4 regions of the Vibrio limimangrovi genome follow, and region 2 is predicted to be linked to each of the others. Evidence: predicted binding sites of a transcription regulator. Region 2 holds the regulator's gene; each other region holds the start of a gene.
The links. Region 2 encodes CRP, which controls carbon source genes, mostly activating them, when cyclic AMP is high. Its sites were predicted from a motif close to TGTGANNNNNNTCACA; they were not measured.
Positions count from the first base shown of each region.

Region 1: the regulator CRP is predicted to act here: its motif matches at 1,990-2,005, upstream of udp (uridine phosphorylase).
Region 3: the regulator CRP is predicted to act here: its motif matches at 1,759-1,774, upstream of ACWYU8_RS08885 (glycogen/starch/alpha-glucan phosphorylase).
Region 4: the regulator CRP is predicted to act here: its motif matches at 2,087-2,102, upstream of ectA (diaminobutyrate acetyltransferase).

Region 1 covers NZ_JBSUGF010000010.1:36,499-39,808, forward strand. The annotation lists gene ACWYU8_RS14615 (zinc/cadmium/mercury/lead-transporting ATPase) at 1-1,795, shown strand, start outside; gene udp (uridine phosphorylase) at 2,101-2,859, shown strand; gene ACWYU8_RS14625 (DUF1887 family protein) at 2,941-3,310, opposite strand, start outside.
Region 2 covers NZ_JBSUGF010000022.1:29,950-33,259, reverse strand. The annotation lists gene ACWYU8_RS21265 (hydrolase) at 1-606, shown strand, start outside; gene ACWYU8_RS21260 (YheU family protein) at 640-852, shown strand; gene ACWYU8_RS21255 (phosphoribulokinase) at 988-1,857, shown strand; gene crp (cAMP-activated global transcriptional regulator CRP) at 2,098-2,730, shown strand; gene ACWYU8_RS21245 (2-oxoadipate dioxygenase/decarboxylase family protein) at 2,831-3,310, opposite strand, start outside.
Region 3 covers NZ_JBSUGF010000007.1:258,665-261,974, forward strand. The annotation lists gene malT (HTH-type transcriptional regulator MalT) at 1-1,378, opposite strand, end outside; gene ACWYU8_RS08885 (glycogen/starch/alpha-glucan phosphorylase) at 1,952-3,310, shown strand, end outside.
Region 4 covers NZ_JBSUGF010000001.1:50,501-53,810, reverse strand. The annotation lists gene proW (glycine betaine/L-proline ABC transporter permease ProW) at 1-505, opposite strand, end outside; gene proV (glycine betaine/L-proline ABC transporter ATP-binding protein ProV) at 510-1,697, opposite strand; gene ectA (diaminobutyrate acetyltransferase) at 2,203-2,736, shown strand; gene ectB (diaminobutyrate--2-oxoglutarate transaminase) at 2,771-3,310, shown strand, end outside.

The sequences.
Region 1 (3,310 bases), on a different contig from region 2:
CATTGTTTCCAATATAAGCCCTCAAATTGGCACCTGGATATTCACCTTAACTTGTCTGCTGGGTTTGTATCCCATTGCGCGGAAAGCCGTTCAGTTAGCGAAAGGAGGAACGCCGTTTGCTATTGAGACCTTAATGAGCGTTGCTGCGTTAGGTGCGCTGTATTTAGGTGAAACGGCAGAAGCCGCTATGGTGCTGTTGCTATTCCTTATCGGTGAAAAGTTAGAAGCATATGCATCCTCCCGAGCACGAAGCGGCATTCAGGCTCTGATGAACTTAGTCCCGGAGAACACCATTTTGATTAAAGATGGTGTGCGCACTGAAGTACCTGCCTCGCAACTTGAGCCAGGAGATGTCATTGAAGTCGCTCCCGGAGGTCGCATGCCAGCCGATGGGATTATGATGAACTCGTTAGCAAGCTTTGACGAAAGTGCGCTTACTGGTGAATCGATTCCTGCTGAGCGCGGTGAGGGCGATAAGATAATGGCGGGTGTTGTTGTCGTCGACAAAGTCGTGCGGATTCAGGTGACCTCGAGACAAGGTGACAATGCTATTGACCGTATCCTGCACTTAATTGAAGAGGCGGAATCACGAAAAGCACCGCTAGAACGTTTTCTGGATAAGTTTAGCCGCTGGTATACGCCGTTTATGATGTTGGTGTCACTGGTCGTGGTCATCACTCCACCGCTCCTGTTCGCTCAGCCTTGGGAAACATGGATTTACCGTGGTTTAGCGCTATTACTTATCGCTTGTCCATGTGCATTGGTTATCTCAACGCCCGCTGCGATTACGTCTGGTTTAGCCGCTGCGGCACGACGTGGCGCATTAATCAAAGGCGGTGCGGCTCTAGAAATACTAGGAAAAGTGGAGGCTATTGCGTTTGACAAAACTGGTACGCTGACGCAAGGCAAGCCACAAGTCACCGATGTCCTTTCATTCGAAGTGACTGAAGCGCAGCTACTGAGTCTTGCCACTGCGGTTGAGGTTGGGATAAGTCACCCATTGGCGGTATCTCTGGTCAATAAAGCTGAAGGTTTAGGTATTGTTATTCCCGAAGCCAGTGAAAAAACCGCACAAGTGGGTTCGGGTGTGACGGGTGTTGTGGAAGGAACGTTGGTTCAGGTTATCGCACCTTCCAAAGTCGACTTTCAACTTTCACAATCGCTTGAAGAACAGATCGTTGAGTTGGAAGATTCGGGCAAAACCGTCGTTATTGTTCGCCGTGAGGAAGAAGTAATTGGTGTCATTGCCTGGCAGGACACGTTACGCCATGACGCACATCAAGCAGTGCAGGCTCTAAAGGCACTCGGGATCTCTTCGGTGATGTTAACCGGAGACAACCCTCGCAGTGCTGAATCGATCGCGACCCAAATAGGGTTAGATTATCAAGCTAGCTTGCTGCCAGCAGATAAAGTGCATTACGTTGAAACGCTTTCTAAACAGCACACGGTTGCAATGCTCGGAGACGGTATCAATGATGCACCAGCGATGAAAGCGTCCAGTATTGGTATTGCGATGGGAGGAGGCACAGATGTTGCGCTGGAAACCGCAGATGCCGCACTGACTCACAATCGCTTGCTGGAGCTGCCCGCAATGATCGAGCTGTCACGCGCGACGATGAATAATATTCGCCAGAACGTTGCATTGGCGCTTGGTCTGAAAGGGGTGTTTCTGGTGACCAGCCTTCTGGGTATTACGGGGCTTTGGGTTGCGGTGCTGGCAGACAGTGGAGCAACGGCCCTGGTAACACTCAATGCTTTGCGGCTGTTACGTTTTAAATCGAAACAGATGCCGTAGTGAAACAAAGTTGCACTATAGTTAATCCGAGGCACTTGGTGTCTCGGATTTTTATTTTTTCCGTTCTTATCGGCTCTTGCGAATAACTGAGTTCAATAATCCACACTTCTGATATGCAACAGGTCTTTATTTTCATTTTTAATGTGATTTAAATCTATTTTTAATGAAAGTGTGTGTTCATTGCATTATGTCTGTGTGACAGATGTCACTATAATGCCCGGAAAGGTTGGTTAAAGTGCTTCTGTACCCAATCACATTTATATGAGCTTATTACTCACAAAATAAGCCAGAACAAGGAGCGACTTATGTCTCAAGCTGTATTCCATCTCGGTGTTACTGAAGCTGATCTTAATGGTGCAACGCTAGCCATTATTCCCGGTGATCCTGCTCGCGTACAAAAAATCGCGGAGCAAATGGAGAACCCAGTATTCCTGGCCAGTCAACGTGAATACACGCTATACCGTGCAGAATTGGATGGTAAGCCTGTTGTGGTTTGTTCAACTGGTATCGGTGGTCCATCTACGTCTATCGCTGTTGAAGAGTTGGCTCAGCTTGGTGTTCGCACTTTCTTACGCGTTGGTACTACGGGTGCGATCCAACCTCATGTAAATGTAGGTGATATGATCGTGACAACAGGTTCTGTTCGTCTGGATGGCGCAAGCCTGCACTTCGCACCTATGGAGTTCCCAGCGGTTGCGGACTTTGATGTTGCGACGGCAATGAAAGCCGCAGTAGAAGAGTCTGGCGCAACGGTTCACATGGGTGTGACGGCTTCAAGTGACACTTTCTACCCGGGTCAAGAGCGTTACGATACGTTCACAGGTCGTGTGGTTAAACGCTTTCAGGGTTCAATGAAAGAGTGGCAAGAGATGGGCGTTCTGAACTTTGAAATGGAGTCAGCAACACTACTCACTATGTGTGCAAGCTCCGGTCTAAAAGCGGGTTGTGTCGCGGGTGTTATTATCAACCGCACCCAAAAAGAGATTCCAGATCATTCAACTCTGAAAGAGACGGAAGCTCGCTCAATCAAAATTGTGGTAGAAGCAGCACGTAAAATGCTTTAAGTCGTTATCTGACTGAAAATAAAAAGCCAGAGGTTCAATTCAACCTCTGGCTTTTTTGTATCGATATAATTTATCTTTTGACTAAACTTCGTCTGAACCACCAGCGGCCACAAACCAAGCCGTAAGGTGAGTTTTAAGGTCTTTTAACTCATCAGGGCCAATCAGAGCCAGTCCTAAATCTTCTGCGCGAGTGATGTCGTTATGACGTAAAGGGCGGAAGCTCACCAGCATAGCTCGTGCTTGCAGGCCACCTAGTAAATCACGAAGTGATTCCAGTTTGTACAGCGTATCGTCACCGTCATCACGCATGCCTTTCGTTTTGCACTCAATGATGTGGAGCTTGTTGTTTACCACTGTCGCCACATCAAGTTCGTTTCGCACTTCACTTTCGCCAAGCTTACGATAAACCTGAACATTCAAAGATCGGTCCTGGATCGTTGGCATGGTGTCT
Region 2 (3,310 bases):
AAAATCGCGGTTGGTATTTCCCTTGGCGGCAATATGCTGGCGAATTATCTGGCGCAATACCGCGAAGATCCTATATTGAAAGCGGCAACCATAGTGTCCGCACCACTCGATCTAGCCGCCTGTGCTAACCGGATTGAACAAGGTTTTTCCAAGGTATATCGACGTTATTTACTTTCTTCACTCAAACGCAACGCCTTACAAAAGCACAAACTTCTGCATGGCGAACTGGCGCTCTCTTACAACTCGATCAAACGCGTGACGCGCTTGCAAGAGTTTGACGATTTGATCACTGCGCCGCTGCACGGATTTAAAGATGCTCACGACTACTACACCCAATGCTCTGGCTTGAGCAAATTGCAGCAGATCAAACTGCCGACCCTGATTATTCATGCCAAGGACGATCCCTTTATGACCGACGAGGTCATTCCAAAATTCGTCCTGCCAGACAACATCGACTATCGCTTGTACGAACATGGCGGTCATGTTGGTTTTATCTCTGGCTCAGCATTAAAGCCAAAGTTCTGGCTGGAAGAAGCACTACCTTCCTACTACCAGTGCATCGCTGCCGGCCACCTTTCTGCTGTTTCAAAACGTAAGACACAGTAAACTGCAACCCCATCATAAAATTTCGAGGTATTTATGATCATTCCCTGGAAAGACATTCCGCCGGATACGCTGGAAAATCTGATTCGTGAATTCGTTCTTCGTGAAGGAACGGATTACGGCACGGTAGAAGTATCCCTGCAAGATAAGATCGATCAGGTAAAGTCACAATTAGAAAAAGGTGAAGCTGTCATTGTGTATTCTGAACTGCATGAAACTGTAGATATTCAAAGAAAAGCAAAGTATTAATACCTTTTCCTAACGCCCTCACATTTTACCGTACCCCAGTCGATGACAAGCAGTTGTTACGTGCTATAGTGGGTTATCAATTGTGCAGTAGGCACCTGCTGCACCTTAAAGGAACAACTTTCGACAAGGTTTGTCATGTCAGCTAAACACCCAATTATTGCGGTTACCGGCTCATCTGGTGCCGGTACAACTACTACATCTGAAGCCTTCCGCAAGATGTTCAATATGATGAACGTCAAACCGGCATGGGTTGAAGGTGACAGCTTCCATCGCTTTACTCGCCCGGAAATGGATATCGAAATTCGCAAAGCGCGTGAGCAAGGCAGACACATCAGTTACTTTGGTCCACAAGCCAATGACTTTCCCGGCCTGGAAAAGTTTTTCCAGCAGTATGGCGAAAACGGAACGGGTAGCATACGTCGCTACCTGCACACATTTGATGAAGCGGTCCCATACAATCAAATGCCAGGGACTTTCACTCCTTGGCAGGATTTGCCAGAGAACAGTGATGTACTTTTCTATGAAGGCTTACATGGTGGCGTTGTCGATGGCAACGTGAATGTGTCGCAGCACGTCGATTTTCTGATTGGCATGGTACCGATCGTAAACCTTGAGTGGATCCAAAAGTTCGTGCGCGATACGCGTGACCGTGGCCACTCACGCGAGGCCGTCATGGACTCCATTGTTCGCTCAATGGATGACTACCTGAACTTCATCACTCCACAATTTTCACGTACTCATATTAACTTTCAGCGTGTACCAACAGTGGACACCTCAAACCCGCTCAACGCGAAAGGCATTCCAAGTTTGGATGAGAGCTTTGTGGTGATCCGACTTCGTGGTATCAAGAATGTCGATTTCCCATATCTTCTGGCCCTGATTGATGGTTCGTTTATGTCGCGCCACAATACAATCGTTGTACCTGGCGGAAAGATGAGCTTTGCGATGGAGCTGATCGTTAGGCCTATCCTACAACAACTGATAGAAACAGGAAAAATTGGCTAAAAATCTCGCTTTCGTAGTGTTTACTTTTCATACCGTGATCATGTGCACAGTTTTGCGTACAAAATAGCAACCATGGCACGATTAAAATCAAGAAATCATCCTAGAAAAAGGATACTATTTCTTACCGAAACACAAGATAGCTTGCAGCATATAAAAAGTGCTCTTATTCTAGTAAACCTGATTCAGGCTTAGCTAAAATATGGATAGCGCAAGCGTACCCTGCAGAGGAAGTGAGATATTATGGTTCTAGGTAAACCTCAAACCGACCCAACATTAGAGTGGTTTCTTTCACACTGTCATATTCATAAGTACCCATCAAAGAGCACGCTAATTCACGCGGGCGAAAAAGCGGAAACTTTGTACTACATCGTTAAAGGTTCTGTTGCGGTTCTTATCAAAGACGAAGAAGGTAAGGAAATGATCCTTTCTTACCTAAACCAAGGTGACTTTATTGGTGAACTTGGTCTATTCGAGGAAGACCAAGAGCGTACAGCTTGGGTTCGAGCTAAATCTCCTTGCGAAGTGGCTGAGATTTCTTTCAAGAAATTCCGTCAGCTTATCCAAGTAAACCCGGACATCCTAATGCGTCTTTCTGCGCAGATGGCTCGTCGCCTTCAAGTAACTAGCCAAAAAGTGGGTGACCTAGCGTTCCTAGACGTAACTGGTCGTATCGCTCAGACGCTTCTGAACCTTGCAAAACAACCAGACGCGATGACTCACCCAGATGGCATGCAAATCAAGATCACTCGTCAAGAAATCGGTCAAATCGTTGGCTGTTCTCGTGAGACTGTAGGTCGTATCTTGAAGATGCTAGAAGAGCAGAACCTAATCTCTGCGCACGGTAAAACTATCGTCGTTTACGGTACTCGTTAATCTCTGATAAGAGTAACGTAAATCAAGAAATGAAAGCCACCAATGACAACATTGGTGGCTTTTTCTTTAGGTATGGAAAAACATGTTGTTAGCCGAAATGCTAACTGTTGGTGCTCTCAAAGATTTTATCTGCAGAAGCTGCAACGAATCCCGGATAAAGTTCACCATTAGCCATTGGGTAACGTTTAGCAAACTCGTAGAAGCCACCAGGAATAATCTCTGAGCCCTCGGTAAAGTTAACCGGCACTTTATCCGCCATGGTGGAAGACTGCTCAAGCAAAACCTCTGGCGAGCCCTTAACTTCTCCACCTGATTCGTTAATCACAAATCCAGCCTGGCGTAGGTGATCATTCACTTCTTTGACTTCATCGTGCTGGTTTAACTGATTCACACTGACCGTAAAGTGGTTGGCGCCGTAACCATGAGCCGCTAGCCAGGACGCGTATTCACTCTCTTTCGCCAGAGCCTGATAATCAGCAAAACTTAGATCCCACAAGCGACCGCCATGCAAAAATGCACTATCTGCTAGTTTATCTGCATCGACTTGTGCCACCAGCTTCGCAACAATCGCTTGAAGCTC
Region 3 (3,310 bases), on a different contig from region 2:
GCGCCAGTAACGCATTAGCCTGACCTTGATAATGGACATCAAGCTCAATATTGCGTTTTTTATGCTCGGTTTCAGCTTCCTGAAGTAACTGACCAACCTGATTGTAGCGGTGCTGACTCTGAGCCAGCCATGCACGTAACATGGTCAGTTTTGGATGACTGAACAGTAGCTCCGAATCTAGCTGATGAATCGCACGCTCCAAGGTGCTTAGCTCGCCTTGGTTAAACATTTTCCAGCCAAATTCATTCAATATTTCAACGACTAAGTGTTTGTCATTTGACTTTTGTGCGTGGTGAATCGCCTGATGTGGCGATTTTTGTTGTAACCATGCCAATGCCGCATTACGGTGCAGATCTTTCTCTTGTTGAGGAATTCTGGCCTGGCGTTCGTGAGATAGAAACTCACCGAACAAATTGTGGAATCGGAACCAGTTATGTTCACCCTCAAGTGGATAGATAAACAAGCCGTAACGATTGAGGGATTCGATCAATCCAAGCGCATCTTCACGCTGAGTCAACGCAAACACCAACTCATCGTTAAAATGATCTAAAACCGATACTTGCATTAAGAAGTGGCGAGTGTCGTGATCGAGTAGATCAAACACCTCTTCGACCAGATAATCCCATAGATGCGCGTGATTAAACTGTGATACCGACTCAACGGTTTGCGCCAGCGTACGGTTTTGATGTTGCGCTTGCAGAGCGATGAGTTGTAGCGCCGAAGGCCAACCTTCAACATATGCTCGCAAGCTATTCGCCATGTCTTCATCAATACCATCAGCGATGCGTTGATTAAAGAAGCGGGTGGTTTCTTCTGTATCGAATGCCAGCATTTCATTGCCGATTTCGATCATCAAGTCACGCACTCGCAGATTCGCTGTACCGAGAGGCGGGGTTGCACGGCTAGTGACCACGACGGTCAGATTATCTGGCATGTGCTTTAAGAAGAAGCGCATCGATTCATGAATTTCATCATTGGTGATCAGGTGGTAGTCATCGAGTACGACATAGCATTCCTGGTGAAAATCAGCCATTTCCGCAAAGAGTTCGCTATACAGAGAGCGCAACGAGGATATTTGGCGCTTTTCCGCCAGTTTTTGGGCATTAGCGCAACTGTAGTTGGTTGCTTTATTCAATGCTTGTAGCAGGTAATTGACGAAACGAAAGCCGTCATTGTCACTGTCATCAATGCTATACCAGCCAACGTTGGGCTTGTCTGACAGCCACTGCGCTGCCATCGTGGTTTTGCCGTATCCAGCAGGAGAGCGAAACAAAACCAATTTGTAGTAAGGCGCTTGTTGCAGGAGGTCCAGCACTCGAGGACGTACAATGGCGTTGTGTAAACGACCCGGGCGAGTAAGCTTAGATGGAATCCACATTAGTAATTGAGTCCTTATATGTAAGCGTAAGCTAGCGAAATCTGAAAACGGTTTGTGTCACTAAATCTTAATTTGTTTAAAAAGCGAACAAAACATGCAAATTGATTGAGATGTTACGTCATCGCCATCGCAGCTTACTTTGATCCACTTCCTAATTCTCAGGAGATAACCCGATTGGCATTAACTACGCCCTTGATTTGTGATTTTGATCACCTAAAAGCACTTCGAGTTGGTAATGTATGCATTTTTCTGCACAGCGTTTGGAATATTTCATGGTTGTTAACTGGGTTAATGTGATCACTAAGACAAATTTTGCATCAAAGACCATGTGAGCCCTAATAACCGTCATAAGTGTAATTCATGCTTTTCTCATGCTTGGTTGTGACCGAAATCACTAACAAGTCGAGCGAGCCCAGTGTTGTTGAGATTTAGATCACTAATTGCTTGGGGGTACCCCCCTCTACGCCCTCATTCCTCCTCCTTTAAGGGGGGAGAATTAGGAGGATGTTTATTCACCCTGCTAAATGCACGATGTATGGCAGATGAATTACTAAAAGACGTGAGAATTTCTTAATGAAACCTACACAACAGAAAAAATTTGACAAAAAGTCGTTCCAAGACAGCGTAAAAAAACACCTATCAGTGACTTACGCTCATACCGTTGAAAATGCCGATAGCCGCGCATGGTACCTGGCAATGGGGCGCGCACTGGCTGAGTTCACTACTTTTGATTTACTTGCGACTGAAGAAGATCCTCGTATCAAGAGCGCTAAGAGTGTTAACTACCTTTCTCTAGAGTTCCTAATCGGTCGCTTAACAGGTAACAACTTAATCAGCATGGGTCTGTACGAGCAAGTGACAGAGGCAATGGCTGAGCTAGGTCATAGCTTAACTGACCTGCTAGAAGAAGAGCGCGATCCATCATTGGGTAACGGCGGTCTTGGTCGCCTGGCTGCATGTTTTATGGATTCATGTGCAGCACAAGAATTCCCTACTGTAGGTTACGGCCTCCACTATGAATACGGTCTGTTTAAGCAGTCATTCAAAGATTGTCGTCAACAAGAAGCGCCAGATGCATGGTGTGGCGTTGAAGGTTACCCTTGGGAAGTCGCTCGTCCGGAACTTGCACAGGAAATCGGCTTCTACGGTCACGTTGAAGTGGTAAACGAGAACGGCAAAGAAGTTCGTAAATGGGTTCCTGGCATGACAGTAAAAGCGATGCCGTGGGATCTTCCAATCGTAGGATACGAATCAGACACGGTTTACCCTTTGCGTCTTTGGGAATGTCAGGCAATTGCACCATTCTCACTAGCCAGCTTTAATAGTGGTGATTACTTCGAAGCTCAGCATGCGCTGATAGACGCAGGTAACATCACTAAAGTGCTTTACCCGAACGATAACCACGAGAAAGGTAAAACACTTCGTCTAATGCAACAGTACTTCCACTCTGCGGCCTCAGTACGCGATATTCTACGCCGTCATGAAGCAGCAGGTTACTCACTAGAAGAACTGCCTAAGCAAGAGGCAATCCAGCTTAACGATACGCACCCAACCATCGCGATTCCTGAGCTAATGCGCATCCTTGTTGATGAGAAAGGTCTAACTTGGGAAGCGGCATGGGAAATCTGTTCACACACATTCGCGTACACAAACCACACATTACTTCCAGAAGCACTAGAGACATGGCCTGAGTCGCTAATTCAGCACTTGCTTCCACGTCACATGGAAATCATTTACGAAATCAACCACCGCTTCCTGCAAGAAGTTCGTGCTAAGTGGCCTGGTGATGTTGCGAAACAGCAAAAACTTTCGATCATCGAAGACGGTTTCCACCGCATGGTACGTATGGCCAACCTGAGTGTAATCGGTTCATACGCGGTTAATGGTGTAGCAGCGCTTCACTCTGAATTGGTTAAGAAAGACCTGTTCCCT
Region 4 (3,310 bases), on a different contig from region 2:
TATTACTTCGCGCCAGCCATATCCCCATCGGTAGACCTATCAGCAAGCAGAAAAATACCGATGTTAGGACCAGAGCCAGTGTTGTCATCGCTTCTGACCAAGCTCCGATTAGCCCGATAAATACGAGAGAGACAAGTGTCGATAAGCCGAGCTTAAAGTTAGAAAACTGCCATGCGAGTAGAAATAGAATCAGCACCATGATCGGCGCTGGCGTTGAGACCAGTGTGGTTTCAAAGGATGTCAGAATAAAGTCGATTGGAATACGTATAGCCTGAAAAACAGGACGGCCGTGATCCACCAGCCAGTTTAGACCGGTTTCTACCCAATCATCGAGGGGAAGTACAGCTTCCTGAAACGGATTCATGATATCGAAAGGAGCATGTTCAATAGGCTCTGAACTTAGCCAGTCACTATTGGCTGCTGCGTCTGAACCCTGCGACCAGGGATCATCCTGAGTAGGAGAGGGTTGTGTCCATGGATCATTATTTGCTGGTTCTGATGACATCGTCTTACTCCTTATCCAGTGTTTGCAAAAGACGCGATTTGGTCACGACACCAAAGTAAGTACCGTTATCATCGACTACGGGTACGGCGTATGGTGCATCAGCAACCACACCCAAAATGTCATTAATTGACTGATTTGGTTGAAGTGTAATTTCGCCTCGCAATTGCGCACTCGCCAAGGAGCGATTCTCTTTGTGAGCTAAACGTAATGAATCGATCGAAACAATACCGGAATAATGGCTGGACCTATCTATAACGATGCCGTATTCACGGTCTTGTTCTATCAGAATCTGAAGTGCTGAACCCGGACCGTCATTGTCTGATTTTTTAAATACCGCAGCTGGTTTTTTGCGAGCGATATCTTTAACCGTCAAAACACTTGCTATGTTTACGCCTCGGAAGAAGGCTTCAACATAATCATTGGCAGGGTTGTGGAGGATTTCATCTGGCGTACCTACTTGGACGACTTCACCGTTTTGCATAATTGCAATTCGGTCACCGATGCGCATCGCTTCGTCTAGATCGTGAGAAATGAAAACGATGGTTCGTTTGTCGTCATTTTGCAGTCGAATTAGCTCGTCCTGCATTTCAGTTCTAATTAACGGGTCAAGTGCTGAAAAAGCTTCATCCATCAACAGAATATCAGGGTCACAAGCGAGAGCTCTTGCTAAGCCAACACGCTGTTTCATACCTCCTGACAGTTCGTCGGGGAAGGACTCTGCATAGGTATCTAATCCTACTCGCTCTAGTGCAGAAAGGGCGCTGACTCGTCTTTTTTCGGCGCTGACACCAGCAAGTTCAAGGCCAAAAGCCGCATTTTCAACCACCGTCATATGCGGCATAAGTGCGAAACTTTGGAAAACCATCGAGATATTATTACGACGAACTTCTCTTAGTTCATCTTCAGAGATTTGAGCAATGTCTTTGCCTTTGAGGAAGACACTCCCCTTAGTTGGCTCAATGAGTCGATTGAGGAGTCGAACAAGAGTCGATTTACCTGATCCTGAAAGCCCCATTATGACGAAGATTTCGCCTTCATTAATTGAGAGAGAAACGTCGTTTACCCCGACAGTTAACCCGGTTTGTTCAAAAATGTCGTCTTTATTGACACCTTTGTTGATGAGTGAGAAAGCACGTTCCGGCTCTTCTCCAAACACTTTATAAAGTCCCTTTACTTCTAGTATGGGATCCATGTTAATCGTCCTTGTTATGTGCCTAATATTTCGTACTCTAATTAAAATTCAGGGAAAGTTCAATGAACGAGATCATGCCTACGGGCTATAGCCATCGATGTTGAAGGCGTGTGCCAGATAGGGGTTTTTATTATTTAAACTAATAAAAACAATAAGATATAGTTTGTTTGTAGTAATTGATGAGATTAAAAGTAACGTGAAGTTAAATTTTTAAGATTGTATTACGCTTTTATTTGGCTGGCGTAGATGAAGCTTCGTATCATTTAGAACTTTTTAACGATAGTTAATGATTAGACTTCGAAGAGTGTGATTTTTGCTCAATGAATGAAAATAATTTGCAATAATTTAGACATCAAACTATTTATTTGTGTTATTGAAGTTGTAATTAATGTGATATTGGTCACATTTATATGGTTATTTTGGCTAATAATTTGATTTTTGGTGGCGATGGATGCGCATAATAAAAAGGAATTTTATTTAGACATCAAAGGATATGTATTTTCACATGATCACGTCAGCACCTTGGGTCCTCTATCCTGAAATTGAAGAGGGAACAAGAAAAAAATGGATTTTTCGTGAACCTAAAATTTCTGATGGAGACGACATTTACAGCTTAATCGCAGACTGTCCTCCACTAGATATGAACTCTTCTTATTGCAACTTCTTACAATCAACACATTTCAGTAAGACCAGTATTTTGGTTGAGTACAACGGCGAAATTGCTGGTTTCATCTCGGGTTATCAGAAACCTGAAGAGCAGGACGTGCTATTTGTTTGGCAAGTTGCAGTCTCACCTCGTTTCAGAGGTAATGGTCTGGCGTTACGCATGCTGAAGGAACTTCTTTTAAGAGAGGATCTGACTAACGTCAACTTGGTAGAAACTACCATCACAGAAGACAACAAAGCCTCATGGGCGCTGTTCAAAAAGTTAGATGCGATGAACGGCAATTCTGGCCAGGTAAGCACATTTTTGGACGAAAAAGCTCATTTTAAAGGCAAGCACGATACAGAGTATTTGTATCGTATCCCCCTAAAATAATCCCCTAAAAATAGGAATTTAAAACGGTCTCATCATGGATATTTTCAAAAAGCAGGAATCCAATGTACGCTCATATTCAAACAATTTTCCAGTCGTATTTCGCAAAGCGAAAGGCTGCTGGCTGGAAACAGAACAAGGTGGACGTTACTTAGACTTTCTTGCTGGAGCGGGATCTCTAAATTACGGCCACAATAACCCAGTACTTAAGCAAGCGTTACTTGAATACATTGAAATGGACGGCATTACTCATGGCCTGGATATGCATTCAGAAGCGAAAGCTGCATTTCTTCAAGCACTGGATCACTACATTCTTAAACCAAGAAAGCTGGACTACAAAGTTCAGTTCACCGGACCGACTGGTACCAACGCAGTAGAAGCCGCGTTGAAACTCGCTAAAAAAGTAACGGGCCGAAGCAGCGTAGTTGCTTTCACTAATGGCTTCCACGGTTGTACAGCTGGTGCATTGGCTGCAACAGGTAATCAACATCACAGGCAGGGCAATGGTTCGAGCTTACACAATGTCACGCGTCTTCCGTTTGAAGGTTACGCAGGCGTTGATGGCTTGGCTCTGTTT